3 regions of the Streptomyces sp. NPDC002520 genome follow, and region 3 is predicted to be linked to each of the others. Evidence: riboswitches for the same ligand, from Rfam matches in the RefSeq annotation. Region 3 holds a riboswitch; each other region holds the start of a gene.
What was found. A riboswitch is a leader RNA that binds a small molecule or an ion and turns the genes downstream of it on or off. The one in region 3 is predicted to bind cyclic di-AMP.

Region 1: linked by a shared signal. The riboswitch ahead of ACWD5D_RS08135 (M23 family metallopeptidase) and the one ahead of ACWD5D_RS18110 (transglycosylase family protein) in region 3 are both predicted to bind cyclic di-AMP.
Region 2: linked by a shared signal. The riboswitch ahead of ACWD5D_RS12850 (NlpC/P60 family protein) and the one ahead of ACWD5D_RS18110 (transglycosylase family protein) in region 3 are both predicted to bind cyclic di-AMP.

Annotation. Positions count from the first base shown of each region.
Region 1 covers NZ_JBSFXG010000003.1:460,485-464,654, reverse strand. Annotated here, with positions in the region: gene ACWD5D_RS08145 (PrsW family intramembrane metalloprotease) at 1-360, shown strand, start outside; gene ACWD5D_RS08140 (aldo/keto reductase) at 428-1,384, opposite strand; gene ACWD5D_RS08135 (M23 family metallopeptidase) at 1,703-2,755, opposite strand; cyclic di-AMP (ydaO/yuaA leader) riboswitch at 2,765-2,930, opposite strand; gene ACWD5D_RS08130 (PP2C family protein-serine/threonine phosphatase) at 3,146-4,170, opposite strand, start outside.
Region 2 covers NZ_JBSFXG010000007.1:70,286-74,455, forward strand. Annotated here, with positions in the region: gene ACWD5D_RS12845 (SLAC1 family transporter) at 1-45, opposite strand, end outside; gene ACWD5D_RS12850 (NlpC/P60 family protein) at 147-1,361, opposite strand; cyclic di-AMP (ydaO/yuaA leader) riboswitch at 1,370-1,526, opposite strand; gene pcrA (DNA helicase PcrA) at 1,827-4,170, shown strand, end outside.
Region 3 covers NZ_JBSFXG010000011.1:146,021-150,190, forward strand. Annotated here, with positions in the region: gene ACWD5D_RS18100 (cytochrome P450 family protein) at 1-747, shown strand, start outside; gene ACWD5D_RS18105 (transglycosylase family protein) at 916-1,956, shown strand; cyclic di-AMP (ydaO/yuaA leader) riboswitch at 2,154-2,329, shown strand; gene ACWD5D_RS18110 (transglycosylase family protein) at 2,334-3,032, shown strand; gene eno (phosphopyruvate hydratase) at 3,271-4,170, shown strand, end outside.

The DNA.
Region 1 (4,170 bases), on a different contig from region 3:
CTCGGGTCCATGCGGGCGCGGCGGATGGCCCGCGACCATGCCCGCCGGCACTTCGGGGGACGGCCGGCGGCGCGGGCGGTGGCCCAGTACGAGGCGTACGCCACCTCGCTCGCGTTCCTGCGCCACCGGGGGCGCCGGGGGAAGGCCGGGGCCGACTTCATCACCCGCGAGCGGGAACTGCTGGGCGCGCTGTGGGAGCGGCGCCAGGTGGCCCGCCCGTCCCTGGAGTACGCCTCCCGCGCTGTGGCGCCGCCCCGCCCGGTGCACGGCGCCCCGGCCCCCTACTGGTACGGCTACGCGGCGGCGCCCTATCCCGCGTACCAGGCGCCCTATCCCGCGTACAACCCGTACCGGTCGTAGGCCTTCGGGCCGCGCAGGGTGCCGCGCCCCCGTACCGGTACGGGGGCGGCGCGGCGGGGGGTCCCGGTCAGGCCGAGGCCTGCGTCAGCTGGTTCACTTCCTGGTCCGTCAGGTGGAGGCCGGCGACGCCCAGCAGGGCCGGGAGCTGGTCGACGGTGCGGGCGGAGGCGATGGGGGCCGCGATGGTCGGCTGGGCGGCGAGCCAGGCGAGGGCGACCGTGGCGACGGGGGCCTCGTGGGCGGCGGCGACCTCGTCCAGGGCGGCGAGGACCTTCTGGCCGCGCTCGGTCTCGAGGTGCTGGGCGGCGGAGCCGGCGCGGGCGCTGTCGACCGTGGTGCCGGGGCGGTACTTGCCGGTGAGGAAGCCGGAGGCGAGGGCGAAGTACGGAATGCCGGCCAGGCCCTCGCGGGCGGCCAGGTCCTGCAGCGGGCCCTCGTAGGTGTCGCGGGAGACCAGGTTGTAGTGCGGCTGGACGGCGACGTAGCGGGCCAGGCCCTCGCGGGCGGAGAAGTCGAGGGAGGCCCGCAGACGCTCGGGGGTGATGTTGGAGGCGGCGATCTGCCGGACCTTGCCCGCCTTCACCAGCTCGTCGAGGGCGCCGATGATCTCCTCGACCGGCACCTCGGGCTGGTCGAAGTGCGTGTAGTAGAGGTCGATGTAGTCGGTGTCCAGGCGGCGCAGGGACGCGTCGGCGGCGGCCTTGATGTTGGCGGCGGTGAGGCCCATGTACTCCGGGTGCTGGCTGACCTTGGTCGCGACGACGACGTCCGAGCGGTTGCCGCGCGCCTTGAGCCACTTGCCGATGATCGTCTCGGACTCGCCGCCCTTGTTGCCCTCGATCCACGCCGAATAGGAGTCGGCGGTGTCGACGAAGTTGCCGCCGGCGGCCGTGTAGGCGTCGAGGACGGCGAAGGAGGCCTCCTCGTCGGCGGTCCAGCCGAAGACGTTGCCACCGAGGGCCAGCGGGAAGACCTCGAGGTCGGAGGAGCCGAGCTTGCGCAGAGGGGAATGTGAAGCAGTCATGTTTCAGTTCAACTGCCACTTCCGCCCCACCCATTCCGGGTTCCTGCGAAGAGTGGGTGAAAACGCCCGGACGGACCACGTGCGTGCCCGGAGAACGGGACCTGCCCGAGAGCGGGACCTGCCCGGAGGACGGGACTTGCCCGGCCGGCCGGGCTCACACGGGCGGCGAAGGCGCACCCGGGCGGCCGGGCGCGCCGACGGCCCTGACGTCGGGGGGATGCCGCCAGGGCCGCCGGGGGCCGGTCATGGGGGGATCAGAACCGGCCGAGGCCCGGTCGCGAACGACCGGGCGTGGGCCGGGAGCGGGTCAGTGGCCGCTCAGGGGGTGAGACCCTTGCCGCGCAGCCACGCCGCCGGGTCGATGCCGGTGGACTGGCCGCCGGGGTGGACCTCCAGGTGGAGGTGCGGGCCGGTGACGTTGCCGGTGGCGCCGACGCGGCCGATGACCTCGCCGGTGGTGACCTTCTGGCCGGCGGAGACGGTGATCGAGGACTGGTGGCAGAACCACAGCTCGGTGCCGTCGTCGAGGGTGAGGACGGTGCGGTAGCCGTAGGCGCCGGCCCAGCCCGCCTCGGTGATCGTGCCGCCGTGGACGGCCTTGATGAGCGTGCCGGTGGGCGCGGCGAAGTCGAGGCCGGTGTGGTAGCCGGAGGACCACATGGAGCCGGGCTGACCGAAGGTGCCGGTGATGGTGTACGAGACGACCGGCAGCTTGAACTGCCGCGCCAGCGCGGCCAGGCGCTCCGCCTCGGCCTTCTTCCTGGCCTCGGCCTCCGCCTTCTCCTTCGCGGCGGCCGCCTTGGCGGCGGCCTCCTTCTTCGCCTTGGCGGCCGCGTCGGCGGCGGCCTTCTCGGCGGCGGCGGCCGCTGCCGCGGCGGCCTTGTCCTCGGCCCGGCTGTCGGCCTTGCTCTGCTGCTGCTCGGCCTGCGCCATGATCCGGTTGCGCAGGGCCTCGCCCGCGTCGGCGCCCTTCGCGCTGTCGGCGGAGGTCACGCCGACGTTGGTGAGGGAGGCGGTGGTGGCCTTGGGCGCGCCGGAGGAGTCGTCGAACAGGTGCTCGACGGAGTCCATGGAGGGCAGGTGGTCGGGCAGCGAGATGGACACCGGCGGCTTGCCGGTGTTCGCGCTGGCGATGCCGCCCGCACCGACGGCGGCGATGACACCGACGCCGAGGACGGTGGAGCTGCGGGCGAGTCCGCCGCGCTGCTTGGCGACGCGGTGCCGGCCGCGCACCGGGCGGATGGACTCCTCGGTGGGGTTCCACTCCTCCCAGGGACCCTCTTCGGGGCCGGGACCGCCGTAACCGAAGGTCTCGGGATCTCGCTGAGCGGGCACGAACGGGGCTTCTGGGGCAGGGCGGTTGGACGCCACGCGGGCGTACTCCTTTCCTTCCTTCGCCTACCGGGTTAGCTGACGGGTTCGGAGCAGGAAGGTCTCCTACGCGCGTATACCGGTCGTGAGTCAAGCAGTTCACGACGGCGTCCGCGTGATTCACCCCAAGGTGGTGGTTCCCCGGTTCCCTTGCGAGATTCGGCGTGTGCGCACGGAGCCGCCTCTTGTGACGGCTGGGACGACCGCGCTGCGTTATCGAACGTTAATAGACCCGGGCGCCAGATTCCAAGCCGTTCAAGCTGATCCTTAACACTCTCCGGGGTGGACGTACGCGTCAGGAACGGCGGAAAACGGGCGAGTTGGTCCACGTTCAGGAGTCACGCACTTTTTGATGGTGACTCAGATGTTATGCGGAGGGCTGCCACCCGATCACCGTGAGTGAGAGTCCGGCGAGGCCGTCGCCGTACGGCGGTCACGGTCGGCGGCGTGGTGCCGCGGGGGTCTTCGTACGGCCAGCAGCGCCATGTCGTCCGCCATCCCGCCGCCCGAATGCCGCCGCACCTCGGCGGCGAGCCGGCCGAGCAGGCTCCCCGGGTCCGGGCAGAGGCGTCCGGTGAGGCGGCGCGCGGGGTCGTAGAACCGGCCGTGGGCGTCCCGGGCCTCGGACAGGCCGTCGGTGTAGAACAGCAGGGTGGAGCCGCCCGGGAAATCGGTCTCGAACGCGCGGTCCGGCCACAGCCCCAGGTCGCTCATGCCGAGCGGCAGGGCGGGCTCGTGCACCGTGAGGGCGCGCAGGGTGCCGTCGGAGTGCAGCATCAGCGGCGGCGGGTGGCCGCGGTTGAGGATGCGGGCGACGCTGTCGTCGTGCGGGAGTTCGGCGAGCACGGCGGTGGTGAAGCCCTCGCAGGCGTCGGGCCCCTCCCGCCGGGTGTCCTCGCGGGCCAGCGCCCGCTCCAGCCGCGTGGCCACCGCCTCCAGCGTGGCCTCCTGCTCGGCGGCCTCCCGGAACGCCCCGATCACCACGGCCACGGCGGCGACCGCCCCCATGCCCTTGCCGCGCACGTCCCCGACGATCAGCCGTACGCCGTGCGGGCTGTCCTGCACCGCGTACAGGTCGCCGCCGATGAACGCGCCCTCCTGGGCCGCCTCGTATCGGGCCGCGATGTCGAATCCGCCGATCCGCGCGGCGGGTTCGGGCAGGACGGCGCGCTGAGCGGCCTCGGCGATCTGCCGGGCGGAGGCGAGCCGCTCGTCGCCACGGCGTACGACGCGGTTGATGACGAGGGCGAGGACGGCGACCGTGACGACGGTGACGGCCTCGGTGACGGCGCCGGCGTCCGTCAGGGCGTAGCGGGAGTGCACGAGGAGGGCGGCGAGCACGGTGGCGAGGCCGGTGAGGGCCGTGGTGCGCAGCGAGGACAGGGGCGCGGCGATCAGCGGGGCGGCCGTGAAGA
Region 2 (4,170 bases), on a different contig from region 3:
CGGACACTCCGTCCACCACGCGCGCAGAGCCGAGACGCCGATCATGCGCCCGATGGTAGAGCGTGGCTACGCGCGCGTGCCCTGTGCGGGCTCCACGCGCGCGTGGAGCCCGAGAAGGACCTGGAGCGAAGCCAAGTAGCGCGCGGTCAGGCCGGACGCACCACGCTGTGGATGATCGATCCGCCGGCGTAGTAGATCGACTCCTCGCGGACGTACTCGCCGGGCTTGGGGGCGTGGATCATCATGCCGTTGCCTATGTAGATGCCGACGTGGCTGAGGTCGTCGTAGAAGAAGATCAGGTCTCCGGGCTGCGCGTTGGAGAGGGAGACCGTGGTGCCCGCGTTGACCTGGTCGTAGGTGGTGCGCGGCAGGCTCACGCCGGCGGCCTTCCAGGAGGCCTGGGTCAGGCCGGAGCAGTCGTACGAGCCGGGGCCGGTCGCGCCCCACACGTAGGGCTTCCCGATCTGGGCACGGGCGAAGGCGAGCGCCTTGTCGGCCTTGGAGGTGGACGTCCCGGTGGACGTCGAACCACCGGACGTCGAACCGCCCGACGTGGACGAGCCGCCGGAGCTCGACGAACCGCCCGACGTCGACGAGCTGCTGTCCTGCTGCGCCTTCTCCTGCGCCGCCGCCTTGCGCGCGGCCTCCTCCTGCGCCGCCTGCTTCTTCGCCAGCTCCGCCGCCTTGTGTGCGGCCTCCTCCTGCTTCTGCCGCTCGATCGCCGCGAGCCGTGCCTTCTCCTCGGCCGTCAGCTTGGACAGCAGATCGCGCGCGGAGGCGAGCTTCTTCTGCACGGTGGCCTTGGCCGTCTGCAGCTCCTGCTGCGACTCGGAGAGGGTCTGGAGGCTCTGGGCGGCCTCCCGGCGCTTCTTCATGGTCGCGGACTGCTCGGTGACGAAGTCGTCGACCGCGATCTTCTGCCGTGACGTCAGCCGGTTCATCAGCTGGCTCTGGTCGAAGTAGTCCTGCGGGTCGTTGGCGAGCAGGAAGGTGGCGGTCTCGGGCGCGGCGGCACCGGTCCGGTACTGGGCGGCGGCGAACGTGCCCAGCTTTTCGCGCGCCTGGTTCAGCCGGTCGGTGCGCTGGGCGACGTCGTCGCGCAGGGTGTCGACGCGCTTGCGCTGGTTACCGGCCCGCTCCTTGGCGGCGTTGTACTTCTCGGTCGCGGACTCCGCCTGGCGGTAGAGGTCGTCGACCTTCTTCTCGACCTCCTCCACGCTCGGCTTCCCGCCGGCAGAGGGGGCGGCGCCGGCCGGCTGGGACAACACGGCCACTGAGGTGAGGGCGGCGGTGGCGAGCATGGGGGTGCGGAGACCCGCTCCGAGTGTGCCCGCGGGACGCGGCTTGCGGTGCGACGCCAAGGGAGGCGACTCCTTCCGTGTGCCGCCTACCGGGTTAGCTGTCGGGTTCGGGCGGGTGGTTCGGAAGGCTTGCCCTACGGCTCTCGTCCCGGGTGGAACGTGGGCCGATTCACCCCAGGGAACGGTGGGTCCCCGGCTCCGTGCGCCGTGCAGCGACGCGATGGACTCGGCGGAGGCCGCGCGACCCGGCGACGTTCGCCGGAAACGGGCGTGCGGCCCGACGGGCAACCTAGCCAACTCGTGTGACTCGTGTGAAGGTTGGTGCACCATATGTCCGATACATTTTCGTGACCTTGTCGTGGGAACGCTCCCGAGTCACGAGGTGATTCCGCTGGGTGAGGACTTGGCGGCCGCCCGAGCCCCGGAGGACCGCACCGGGACCGGGAAGATCAACTGTCTGCCGAAGCGGCCATGTTCCCGATGCGGCGACTTGTTGTCGGTGCGGCGCCCTAGACTCGGAGAGCGATGAGCAGCCTCTTTGACGACAGCTTCCTGGCGGACCTCCAGACCCCTCGCGGGCATGAGGGGGAACCCCCGCCGCCGCCCGAGGACGATCATGCTCCGGAGCCGCTTCCGGACGATCTGTTCGGCGGGAAGTTCGACGTGCCGCCGGACCGGTGGGGGTCCCCCCGCTCGAGCGGAGCCGAGAGTGGGGGAGGGTACTACCGCGACGGCGCCCCCCGGCCCGCCCTCGACGCGGCGGCACTTCTGGAGGGGCTCAACGAGAACCAGCGCGCCGCGGTCGTCCACGCCGGCTCCCCGCTGCTCATCGTCGCCGGCGCCGGCTCCGGCAAGACCCGTGTGCTGACCCACCGCATCGCCCACCTGCTCGCCGAACGGAACGTGCACCCGGGCCAGATCCTCGCGATCACCTTCACCAACAAGGCCGCGGGCGAGATGAAGGAGCGCGTCGAGCAGCTCGTCGGCCCGCGCGCGAACGCGATGTGGGTCATGACCTTCCACAGCGCGTGCGTCCGCATCCTGCGCCGTGAGTCGAAGAAGCTCGGCTTCACCTCGTCCTTCTCGATCTACGACGCCGCCGACAGCAAGCGTCTGATGGCCCTGGTCTGCCGCGACCTGGACCTCGACCCCAAGCGCTTCCCGCCCAAGTCCTTCAGCGCCAAGATCAGCAACCTCAAGAACGAGCTGATCGACGAGGAGGACTTCGGCGCCCAGGCGACCGACGGCTTCGAGAAGACCCTCGCCCAGGCCTACGCGCTCTACCAGTCGCGGCTGCGCGAGGCCAACGCGCTCGACTTCGACGACCTGATCATGACGACGGTCAACCTGCTGCGCGCCTTCCCGGACGTCGCCGAGCACTACCGCCGCCGCTTCCGGCACGTCCTGGTCGACGAGTACCAGGACACCAACCACGCCCAGTACGCCCTGGTGCGCGAGCTGGTCGGCACGGGCGACCGCGCCTCCGAAGCCCCTCCGAACGAGTACGACCTCCCGCCCGCCGAACTGTGCGTCGTGGGTGACGCGGACCAGTCGATCTACGCCTTCCGGGGCGCGACCATCCGCAACATCCTCCAGTTCGAGGAGGACTACCCGAACGCGACGACGATCCTGCTGGAGCAGAACTACCGCTCCACGCAGACCATCCTGTCCGCCGCCAACGCGGTCATCGAGCGCAACGAGTCCCGCCGCCCGAAGAACCTGTGGACCAACGCCGGCCAGGGCGCGGGGATCGTCGGCTACGTCGCCGACACCGAGCACGACGAGGCCCAGTTCGTCGCCGACGAGATAGACCGCCTCACGGACGCGGGCGAGGCCAAGTCCGGCGACGTCGCCGTCTTCTACCGCACCAACGCCCAGTCCCGTGTCTTCGAAGAGGTCTTCATCCGCGTCGGCCTGCCCTACAAGGTCGTCGGCGGCGTCCGCTTCTACGAGCGCAAGGAGGTCCGGGACGTCCTGGCCTACCTGCGCGTCCTCGCCAACCCCGAGGACTCGGTGCCGCTGCGCCGCATCCTCAACGTCCCCAAGCGGGGCATCGGCGAGCGCGCGGAGGCGATGATCGACGCCCTCTCCCAGCGCGAGAAGATCAGCTTCCCGCAGGCGCTGAAGCGAGTGGACGAGGCATACGGCATGGCCGCGCGCTCCACCAACGCGGTCAAGCGGTTCAACACGCTGATGGAGGACCTGCGGACGATCGTGGAGTCCGGCGCCGGACCGGCGACCGTCCTGGAGGCCGTCCTCGAACGCACCGGCTATCTCGCCGAACTTCAGGCCTCCACCGACCCGCAGGACGAGACCCGCATCGAGAACCTCCAGGAACTCGCCGCCGTGGCCCTGGAGTTCGAGCAGGAGCGCGAGGAGGGGGAGCAGGGCACGCTGGCCGACTTCCTGGAGAAGGTCGCCCTGGTCGCCGACTCCGACCAGATCCCCGACGAGGACGAGGACGGCTCCGGTGTCATCACGCTGATGACCCTGCACACCGCCAAGGGCCTGGAGTTCCCGGTCGTCTTCCTGACCGGCATGGAGGACGGCGTCTTCCCGCACATGCGCGCCCTCGGCCAGACCAAGGAGCTGGAGGAGGAGCGGCGCCTGGCGTACGTCGGCATCACGCGCGCGCGGGAGCGGCTCTACCTCACGCGGTCGACGATGCGCAGCGCCTGGGGCCAGCCGTCGTACAACCCGCCCTCCCGCTTCCTGGAGGAGATCCCGCCGGCCCACGTCGCGTGGAAGCGGACCGGGGCGCCCGCGACCAAGTCCTCCGGTCCGACCTCCGGGATCGCCGCGTCGCTCTCCTCGTCCCGCTCGCGCTCGTCGGCGGCGGGCGCGTCCGGGTTCGCCACCCGGCGCGCCT
Region 3 (4,170 bases):
TGGGCGGGCATGATGATCCGGCACGGCGGAGGTCCGCGGGGCGGTGTCGCGCGGTCGGTCAAGAAGATGCGTGGCTACCTCGCCGAACTCATCCACCGTAAGAGGGAGGCGCTGCCCGCCGAGCCGACCCCGGGCGAGGACCTGATCTCGGGCCTCATCCGGGCCTCCGACCACGGCGAGCACCTCACCGAGAACGAGGCCGCCGCCATGGCCTTCATCCTCCTGTTCGCCGGCTTCGAGACGACCGTCAACCTCATCGGCAACGGCACGTACGCCCTGCTCACCCACCCCGAGCAGCGCCACCGCCTCCAGCGTTCCCTCGCCGCCGGGGAGCGGGACCTCCTGGAGACCGGAGTGGAGGAACTCCTGCGCTACGACGGCCCCGTGGAGCTGGCCACCTGGCGGTTCGCCACCCGGCCGCTCACCATCGGCGGGCAGGACGTCGCGGCCGGCGATCCGGTGCTCGTCGTGCTCGCCGCCGCGGACCGCGACCCGGAGCGGTTCGCCGACCCGGACGTGCTGGACCTCGGGCGCCGCGACAACCAGCACCTCGGGTACGGCCATGGCATCCACTACTGCCTCGGTGCCCCGCTCGCCCGGCTGGAAGGGCAGACCGCGCTGGCCACCCTGCTGACCCGGCTGCCCGACCTGCGGCTCGGGGCGGATCCGGCCGATCTGCGCTGGCGCGGCGGGCTCATCATGCGCGGTTTGCGCACGCTTCCCGTGGAGTTCACGCCGGTCTCCTGAATCCGGCTCGCGGAGAAAACATGAGAGACGTTCAACTGCGTGATCTTCATGTGATCTGTGCGGCATGAACTTGTGACAGGCGATCGTCTGCCGATACGTTCACCCATCAGTGTGGCGGCCGGGCAACGTCCGCCGCGCCGGATCTGCCGTCGCTCGAAAGGCCTCCGTATGCTCCCCGGGAACGGTCGTCACCGTCGCCCCCGCCAAGCTCCGGCGCTCATCGTCGCGGCCGGAGTGACCGGCTCCGCCATCGCCATCCCGCTCCTCGGCGCCGCGAGCGCCCACGCGGCGGACGGCACCACCTGGGACAAGGTCGCCGAGTGCGAGAGCGGCGGCTCCTGGAGCGCCGACAACGGCAACGGGTACTACGGCGGCCTGCAGATCTCGCATGAGGACTGGGTCAAGTACGGCGGCACCCGGTACGCCGAGAACGCCGACCAGGCGAGCCGTTCGCAGCAGATCGCGGTCGCCGAGAAGATCCTTGCCGACCAGGGCACCACTCGCTGGGCCACCTGCGCCCTGCTCTCCGGGATGACCTCCGGCTCCGGTTCCGCGGACGCCGACACGGACGCCGGGGACTCCGACTCCCAGGGCTCGGGCAAGGGGCACTCCGGCCCCTCCTCCTCCGACTCCGACTCCCAGGGCGGCTCCGACTCCGGTAAGAAGTCCGACTCGTCCAGTTCATCCGATGAGCCGGGTTCACCGTCTTCGTCTTCCCCGTCCGACCCCTCGGTGGGTGCGACGGTCACGCCGTCCCCGGGTGTGAGCGAGGGTGCCGGTTTCGGCGGAGCCTATGAGGGTGCGGATGCCCACAAGTACGACAAGTCGACCTTGCCCGACTCCGGTGCGACACAGGGGGGCGAGGATTCGGCCGGCTCCGACCCTGTGACCGACGACTCGGGCAATTCGTGGCAGACCGGCGCTTCTTGGAGTCTGGTCGACACCGGCGCCCTCGACAGTGGCGGACGTCACCGTGGCGGTAGTGCGGACGAAAGCGTGACAAACGGTCAGAACGACCGCTCCGCGGGCCGCCACGCCTCCCGTGACGCGGACGGCTACACCGTCCGCGAGAACGACACGCTCGCCTCCATCGCCGACTCCCTTGACGTCGACGGCGGATGGCGCGCGCTGTACGCCCAGAACAAGAAGATCGTCGGCGCCGACCCGAACCACATCGCCCCCGGTCAGACCCTGCACATCGGTTCCTGAGAGGGCGGCGGACGGGGGGAGTTGGCGCCCCATTTCAGGCGCTGATGTCCGTTTTGGTGAAAGTGTGGGATGAGTCTCAGAAGCCCTGATCGTCTTTGAAATTCCGCCGAACGCCTGTCTACGGTCAAGGCCGCTCGTCACCACGAGCCCCGGCATCGCAACGCCGAATCCTGCCAGCGGTTGCCCGGGAACAGTCGACGCGTCACGCGCCGTAGGCAGGAGCGGGGGACCCAAGGTAAGCGCCGGATCCGGCAGTTGATGCCGCGACCGGCTTGGGGTGGAGCCGCGCCTTCCGGAAGACGGGAGGGGCGGCCGGGCAACTCAACCGGCCCGAACCCGACAGCTCACCTCGTAGGCGTCGGTGAGGGGATCGATCCATGCTGTTTTCCGGCAAGGGCAAGCACCGTCTGCCGTCCAAGGCCGTTCGCGCCGTCACGCTCGCCGGTGTCGCCGGCGCCGTCGTCGCCGCCCCGCTGATGGCGGCCGGCAACGCATCCGCCGCCACCGCCACCGAGTGGGACAAGGTCGCCCAGTGCGAGTCCGGTGGCAACTGGTCCATCAACACCGGCAACGGCTACTACGGCGGTCTGCAGTTCTCCGCCTCCACCTGGGCCGCGTACGGCGGCTCGGCCTACGCCTCCCGCGCCGACCTGGCCTCCGAGCAGCAGCAGATCACTGTCGCCGAGAAGGTCCTCGCCGCCCAGGGCAAGGGCGCCTGGCCGGTCTGCGGCACGGGCCTGTCCAGCACCCCCTACGGCGGCTCCGCTGCCGCCGCCCCCGCGAAGCCGGCCCCCGCCAAGCCCGCCGCGCCGAGCACCACCACCCGCTCCACCGACCGGCAGGCCGCCTCCCGCTCGGCGGACCGCCCGGCCGCGAGCAAGACCGTCACCACCCCGACCGGCAAGAAGGTCAAGAAGGGTGACGGCGAGTACAAGGTGGTCAAGGGCGACACCCTCAGCACCATCGCCGAGAAGCACGGTGTCAAGGGTGGCTGGAAGAAGCTGTTCGACCTGAACAAGGGCATCGTCGAGGACGCCGACCTCATCTACCCGGGTCAGCAGCTGCACCTGAAGTGACACAAGGCTCCGGCCGCCCCCGTCCCCACGGACTCCCGTCCCGGCGCGTGTTCCCCCGTACGCGCCGGGACGGGGTTTTTCATGAACCCCCTTTGTTCCGTTCATAAACAATGGGTACCGTCTGACTGTCTCTCCCGTCCACGGGACGGTCGGTCGGTGGCCGACGCCCCTGGGACGGTTAGGCTCTAGTCGCAAGGCACACCAGCCCCGCACTTCCAGCGTCACATCCATGAAGGAGATGCTCGTGCCGTCCATCGACGTCGTCGTAGCCCGGGAAATCCTGGACTCCCGAGGCAACCCCACGGTCGAGGTCGAGGTCGGCCTCGACGACGGCAGCACGGGTCGTGCCGCCGTTCCGTCCGGCGCCTCCACCGGCGCCTTCGAGGCCATCGAGCTCCGCGACGGTGACCCCAACCGCTACCAGGGCAAGGGCGTCGAGAAGGCCGTCCTCGCCGTCATCGAGCAGATCGGCCCGGAGCTCGTCGGCTACGACGCCACCGAGCAGCGCCTGATCGACCAGGCCATGTTCGACCTGGACGCCACCGACAACAAGGGCTCCCTCGGCGCCAACGCCATCCTCGGCGTCTCCCTCGCCGTCGCCCACGCCGCCTCCGAGGCCAGCGACCTGCCGCTGTTCCGCTACCTGGGCGGCCCGAACGCGCACCTGCTGCCGGTGCCGATGATGAACATCCTCAACGGCGGTTCGCACGCGGACTCCAACGTCGACATCCAGGAGTTCATGATCGCCCCGATCGGCGCGGAGTCCTTCTCCGAGGCGCTGCGCTGGGGTGCCGAGGTCTACCACACCCTGAAGAAGGTCCTGAAGAGCAAGGGCCTGGCCACCGGCCTCGGCGACGAGGGCGGCTTCGCCCCGAACCTCGGCTCCAACCGCGAGGCCCTCGACCTCATCCTCGAGGCCGTCAAGCAGGCCGGCTACGTCCCCGGAGAGCAGATCGCGCTCGCGCTCGACGTCGCCGCGTCCGAGTTCTACAAGGACGGCAAGTACGAGTTCGAGGGCAAGTCCCGCTCGGCCGCCGAGATGACCGAGTACTACGAGGAGCTCGTGGCGGCCTACCCGCTCGTCTCCATCGAGGACCCGCTGTTCGAGGACGACTGGGCCGGCTGGAAGGTCCTCACC